Regions from separate parts of the Bacillus sp. OTU2372 genome, predicted to be linked through region 2. Evidence: riboswitches for the same ligand, from Rfam matches in the RefSeq annotation. Region 2 holds a riboswitch; each other region holds the start of a gene.

Region 1 (2,278 bases), on a different contig from region 2:
TCGTTTTGTTATTTTTAAGTTTATGTGCCTCATCAATGATAATGAGATCGTAGTCCAGTTTGTTGATAATGTCCCGATGAGGATTTCGTTTCGCTGTATCAATTGAAGAAACAACGACATCGCACTGTTCCCAGACATAGCTTTTCCTTTGGGTAACGGCCGGGATAAAAAATTTGCTATTTAGCTCAATCGCCCACTGGGTAACCAAAGATGCAGGAACGAGTATTAATACCTTTTTTACTAAACCGCGAATCATGTATTCTTTTAAAATCAGCCCAGCTTCAATTGTCTTTCCAAGCCCCACTTCATCAGCTAGAATAGCTTTACCATTCATGTTTTCAATCACCTGTTTCGCTGTTTCAAGCTGATGTGGAAGAGGTGTTAAATTAGGAAGATGATTTGGAGCTTGTAAGCCTTCAAACTCCGGGATGACCAAATGTTTTTCAACATCGATTGCTAATTTAAAAAGCTCCCAGTTCCCCCACGGACCATCGTTGTCAATTCTATGTAAAAAATCATCCTGCCACGAGGAATCAAATTCAATTTCAACCGACATTATTACAGCTCCTTTTCATACATTGTAATATCATCTGTTTGCCAATTATTAAGACCGTCTGCTGCCTATCGTTTTCTTATAAAATGATTGCTCAATGTTGTAGTTTAATGGTAGGATGATAATAGCTTAGAATGTTTTAAATATTTTAATAAAGTAATTTATTTTTTTAAGTATAATTAGTATTACCAAATTGAAAAATATTATAATGCGAATGATAGCAAGGGGAGAGACTACGAAGAGTAGCGCCGAAGGAGCAAGCAGAAAATGTGAATCTCTCAGGCAAAAGAACTCTTGTTTGACGCAGCTCTGGAGAGCGCTGCTAGTGTTTGTTGCAGCCACCAAAGGGGAAAACCGCTTAAGGGTAAACTTTCAGGTGCAAGGACAGAGACCTACTTAATTTATTAAGGAGGTTTTCTGTCCTTTTTTATGTTTTAAAAAAAGTCGAATTGTTTCACAAAAGTTTAGGGAAATAACTTTTATAGAATTGTTGAACCTATAAAAATGTGGATCAAATGAGGGGGATTAAGGGATGACTGAATTAAAACGTACTCCACTTTTTGCAGTGTATAAAGAACACGGCGGGAAAACCATCGATTTTGGCGGGTGGGAGCTGCCTGTCCAATTTTCCAGCATAAAGGAAGAGCATGAAGCGGTCCGTACAAAAGCAGGTCTGTTTGATGTCTCCCATATGGGGGAAGTGGAAGTAAAAGGGAAAGACAGTTTACAATTTTTACAAAAAATGATGACCAATGATATTTCAAAAATTAAAAATGGCGGTGCTCAATACACGGCAATGTGTTATGAAAACGGCGGAACGGTGGATGATCTGCTCGTATATAAAATCGAGGACCATCATTATTTACTAGTTGTTAATGCTTCCAATATAGAAAAGGACTATAAATGGCTTCTGGATCACGTTGAGGGGGATGTTTTCCTTGATAACTTGTCTGAAAAGACAGCCCAGCTTGCGCTTCAAGGTCCGCTTGCAGAAAAGGTCCTGCAAAAGCTTGCAGGAGATACAGACTTAAGTCAAATTGGCTTTTTCAAATTTATGCAAGAAGTAATTCTAAACGGTAAGAAGGTACTAGTATCAAGAACAGGATATACCGGTGAAGACGGTTTTGAGGTTTACTGTGATGCAGCCGATGCGGTTGACCTTTGGAAGGCCATTTTAGAGGCAGGAACAGAGGAGGGTATTCTTCCATGCGGATTAGGTGCACGTGATACCCTTCGTTTTGAATCTGTGCTGGCACTTTATGGGCAAGAGCTTTCGCCTGAGATCTCTCCCCTTGAAGCAGGAATCTCCTTTGCCGTGAAGTTAAATAAGGAAGCTGACTTCATTGGGAAGGAAGCATTACGAAAACAGAAGGAAAATGTCTTACCAAGGAAATTAGTAGGAATCGAAATGATTGACCGTGGTATCCCTCGACATGGATATTCTGTTTATAAAGGAGAAGAGCTTATCGGAGAAGTGACAACCGGTACACAGTCGCCTTCTTTAAAGCGAAATATTGGTCTTGCTCTTATTAAGACCGAATTTGCCGCACTAGAAACAGAGGTAGAAGTGGAAATTCGTGGTAAACGGTTAAAAGCTAATGTAGTTCCAACACCTTTTTATAAAAGAGAAAAGAACTAACGAAGGGAGTTAGATTTATGAAACATCGCTATTTACCCATGACTGAACAAGATAGGACGGCTATGCTCGAAACCATTGGTGTTTCT
Region 2 (2,278 bases):
AAGGCTTATGTAGCAGATATGGTACCAGAAGGACAACGTGGGATGGCAATGGGAACATTTAATGCATTAACTGGTATAGCTACATTGCCAGCAAGCGTAATGGCAGGTTTTTTGTGGCAATCATTTGGTGCTTTTACTGCTTTTGGCGTAAGTAGTTTACTGGCAATTATTTCAGCATTGCTAATGTTCATCCTTCGTATATAACAAAGCATAGTTAAGTTTTAATTGTAAACATATTACATTTATTCCTATGGTAATATACTTTTTCGGAATAATTAATAAATTCTGAATATTTAATTGACATCATCCTTTCCATAGAGTAGTATGTAAATGAAATGTATGATAGCGGATGAATATTGTGGGAGAGACCAAACGTATTGTTTGGCACCGAAGGAGCAAGTCCCCAAAAAATGGGGAACAATCTCTCAGGTAAAAGGACCATAATAGGACGCGTCTCTGGAGAGAGCCATGGGCCACCAAAGGAGTTAAACTCTCAGGTAAAAGGACAGAGGAAAGATTAGAGAAAATCTATCTTCCCTCTGTCCTTTTTTTGTTTGGGAAAGATAGTACACACGGAAAAAGGAGGATTGTGCTATGAAATCTATTGAGGAATGAGACTATGGGGACCTGCTAAGAACAAGCTGATCCTATTAATTTTATTTGAATTGTAAGCGCTTTTTTAGTTGTAGAATTAACCGGTAATATTATCTTAAACTTTTTTTGGGATATTAATTTGCATTTAGTTTGATTTAAATTCTTTAAAAATAGATTTAAAACGAAAAAAATTGTAAACATCCTAGAAAAGTAGAGGGGGAAATCGAATGCAGGAACAAAAATTGGAAAGAGGCCTAAAAAACAGGCATGTACAACTAATCGCTATTGGTGGAGCAATCGGAACGGGATTATTTCTTGGTGCAGGAAAATCGATTCATTTAGCAGGACCATCGATTTTATTTGCTTATATGATTACGGGGGCCATATGCTTTTTAATCATGCGCGCACTTGGCGAACTTCTCTTAACCAATTTAAACTATCATTCTTTTGTTGACTTTGTAAGAGACTATTTAGGTAATATGGCAGCCTTTGTAACTGGCTGGACCTACTGGTTCTGCTGGATTTCCATTGCTATGGCTGACTTAACAGCAGTTGGTCTCTACACCCAATATTGGCTTCCTAATGTACCGCAGTGGATGCCAGGATTAATTGCCCTTGTGATTTTGTTAATTATGAACCTTACAACCGTTAAACTTTTTGGTGAAATGGAATTTTGGTTTGCCTTAATAAAAGTCATCGCTATTCTGGGACTAATTTTTATCGGTATTGTCATGATTGTAAAAGGCTTTTCTACAAATTCAGGTCCATCTAGTTTCACGAATTTATGGAGCCACGGCGGCATGTTCCCGAATGGCATAAATGGGTTTATTCTCTCATTCCAGATGGTAGTGTTTGCATTTACAGGGATCGAACTAGTAGGACTTACAGCAGGCGAAACAAAAGACCCTGAAAAAGTTATTCCAAAGGCAATCAATAATATCCCAATTCGGGTATTTATTTTCTACCTTGGCGCATTGTTTGTCATTATGAGTATTTATCCATGGAACGCGATAAACCCGGCGAAAAGTCCATTTGTCCAAGTCTTCGTAGCAGTTGGTATCGCAGCAGCTGCCGGAATTGTTAATTTTGTCGTACTTACATCCGCTGCTTCGGCATGTAATAGCGCCGTTTTTAGTACAAGCCGGATGGTATACTCACTTGCCAAAGATAAAAATGCACCTGAATCATTTGCAAAACTTACTTCACGAAAAGTACCTTCAAATGCATTGTTCTTTTCAACTGTAGTTATTCTTATTGCAGTTATTTTGAACTATGTCATGCCGGAAGGCGTATTTACACTCATTACAAGTATATCTACAGTATGTTTCATCTTTATTTGGGGAATTACTGCCATCAGCCATTTAAAATACCGTAAAACAAGACCCGATCTGGCGAAGGTCAACCAATTTAAATTGCCGCTTTATCCATTTTCGAATTATCTGATCCTTGCTTTCCTAGCTTTCGTTCTTGTCGTGCTTGCTCTTGCTGAAGATACTCGTATTGCCTTGTTTGTAACTCCAGTCTGGTTTATTGTGCTAATTGCCATTTATAAGATTCGGACCATGAATACTAACGAGGTTGATCAAGTGAATCAGGAAACGATAGCAGATAATTAAACAGTAGCTCCAATTTAAGTCTTATTTTCCTATTTGTGTTACCGTTTTCAAAAAAATAAAAAACCGCT
Region 3 (2,278 bases), on a different contig from region 2:
GTCGGCATGGGTGAAGAATTATTCAGCTGGCTCGCGGTCGGTTCACGTTCGGACGGACTGAGAGCACTGCGATCCAAAATCAATGAACTCTTAAAGTCAGAGATGACCAAAGTTAAGAAGCTTGTAAATGATAATGCTGACTTTGTCCACCGGATTGCCGAGGAGCTCCTGAAGCGTGGCGATTTAACAGGCGAAGAGATAGAGCAAATCTATGTCGGGCTGTATGGCCAAAGTCGTGCAGAAGTCCTAGAGTCACAGAGTCAAGTTTTATTAGATTCATCTGATAAGGACAAAAACGATTAAAAAAGTATAGGAAGTGTCTTCAATAGGGGGTCTTGAGGACAAAACTCTTCGAGAAACCGGAGGAAGTGCTTTCAACAAGGTTTGTTGAGGACAAAACCTATTAACAAACCTGCAGAAATATTCTCAATCAAATCTCAATAAAATGGATGGTGTTACTTACCATCCATTTTTGTTCTTTAGTAACGTTAAGAAAGTTAATTCTAATATTCTACCATCATTTTTACATACTATGTCCATGTATTAAAGCTCGGAGTATTAGCCACCTGTCCATCCGTGATTTCGCAAGTTTCAATACTTGAAAAATGGCCATTTTAACGGTACATAAATTTATTTGTTGACAAATAGAACTAATACTACTAAAATTATAAATTATTCAACGATAGTTTAGTTTCTGAGTATGAATGCTAAATAATCATTCATTACTTTACAAATTAAATATTTAGCAAGCTATGATTGCTATGGATCACACTATAGCAGGAGCAGCTTCTGGAGAGACCGCGTGACAAGCGGCGCCGAAGGGTTCACAATCTCAGGCAAAAGGACAGAAGAGTACGAAGACTATTTATTATTCTACCACAAAAGAGTAATAGATATTATTTGTTATTCTTTCGCCCTGAAGAGATTGGAGAAATTCCAATCTCTTTTTTAATTGGTTCACTTCTTGTTCATGATTTCACATGCACAAGAAGAATTATTACTACCATTAGGGGGAGTTTCAAGTGGCACAACAAGAATTAAAGAGGGATTTAAAGAACCGTCACGTACAATTGATTGCGATTGGCGGAACGATTGGAACAGGTTTATTCTTAGGATCAGGAAGGGCGATCCAGTTAGCAGGCCCATCAATTATGTTTGCCTATGTAATTGTGGGCATCGCCTGTTTCTTTGTTATGAGGGCTTTAGGAGAACTGCTTCTATCAAAGTCGGGTTATACATCTTTTACAGACATTGCTGAGGACTATATCGGACCATGGGCAGGATTTGTAACTGGATGGACGTATTGGTTTTGTTGGATCATGACCGCTATGGCTGATATCATTGCCGTTGGTGTATATGTTCAATATTGGTTTGATATCCCGCAGTGGGTTCCAGCCATCGTCTGTTTAGTTCTATTATTAGGGCTTAATCTATTAACGGTAAAACTATTTGGAGAGTTAGAGTTTTGGTTTGCCTTAATAAAAGTCATCACGATTCTGGCTTTAATTGGAATAGGAGTTATCTTATTAGTAATAGGATTCAAAACAGATGTGGCAACCGTTTCTGTAAAAAATATTTGGGAATATGGCGGTCTTTTTCCACACGGTGTTTCAGGTTTCTTACTATCTTTCCAAATGGTAGTCTTTGCCTATGTCGGCGTTGAATTAGTGGGTGTATCAGCGGCAGAAACAGCCAATCCTCAAAAAAATATCCCGTCAGCGATTAATAAAATTCCGTTAAGAATTCTCTTTTTCTATGTGGGAGCACTGTTCATTCTTTTATGTATCAACCCATGGACACAGTTAAATGCTGATAACAGTCCTTTTGTAAAAACGTTTAGTCTGGTGGGTATACCGATTGCAGCAGGAATAATAAATTTCGTTGTGTTAACATCAGCGGCATCTGCCTGTAACAGTGGTTTGTTTTCGACGAGCCGAATCTTATATAATTTAAGCTCTAAAGCCCAAGGCCCAGCCCCATTTTCTAAATTAAATAAAAATCATGTACCAAGTAACGCATTATTGGTCTCAGCACTTGTTTTATCAGTCGGAGCCCTTTTAAGCAAGCTGATTCCTGAACAAGCTTTTGGCATTGTGACAACGATCAGTGCAATTTGTTTTATTTGGGTTTGGGGCATTATCTTAGTTTGTCATTTACGATATCGGAAATTACGTCCAGACCTGCGAAAAAAATCGACTTTTAAAGCTCCATTTACGCCGTTTATTAATTATGCAGTCTTAGCGTTATTTGTTTTTATTCTAATTGTTATGTTGTTTGC

The links. A riboswitch is a leader RNA that binds a small molecule or an ion and turns the genes downstream of it on or off. The one in region 2 is predicted to bind glycine.
Region 1: it holds a riboswitch for glycine, as region 2 does, so the genes downstream of both, gcvT (glycine cleavage system aminomethyltransferase GcvT) here and AAHB15_RS22955 (amino acid permease) in region 2, are expected to answer to the same signal.
Region 3: it holds a riboswitch for glycine, as region 2 does, so the genes downstream of both, AAHB15_RS04750 (amino acid permease) here and AAHB15_RS22955 (amino acid permease) in region 2, are expected to answer to the same signal.

Annotation. Positions count from the first base shown of each region.
Region 1 covers NZ_JASATK010000014.1:87,226-89,503, reverse strand. The annotation lists gene AAHB15_RS19910 (DEAD/DEAH box helicase) at 1-556, opposite strand, end outside; glycine riboswitch at 768-857, shown strand; gene gcvT (glycine cleavage system aminomethyltransferase GcvT) at 1,086-2,192, shown strand; gene gcvPA (aminomethyl-transferring glycine dehydrogenase subunit GcvPA) at 2,210-2,278, shown strand, end outside.
Region 2 covers NZ_JASATK010000019.1:102,251-104,528, reverse strand. The annotation lists gene AAHB15_RS22960 (MFS transporter) at 1-204, shown strand, start outside; glycine riboswitch at 350-451, shown strand; glycine riboswitch at 455-511, shown strand; gene AAHB15_RS22955 (amino acid permease) at 822-2,210, shown strand.
Region 3 covers NZ_JASATK010000001.1:1,005,769-1,008,046, forward strand. The annotation lists gene AAHB15_RS04745 (AAA family ATPase) at 1-303, shown strand, start outside; glycine riboswitch at 780-858, shown strand; gene AAHB15_RS04750 (amino acid permease) at 1,023-2,278, shown strand, end outside.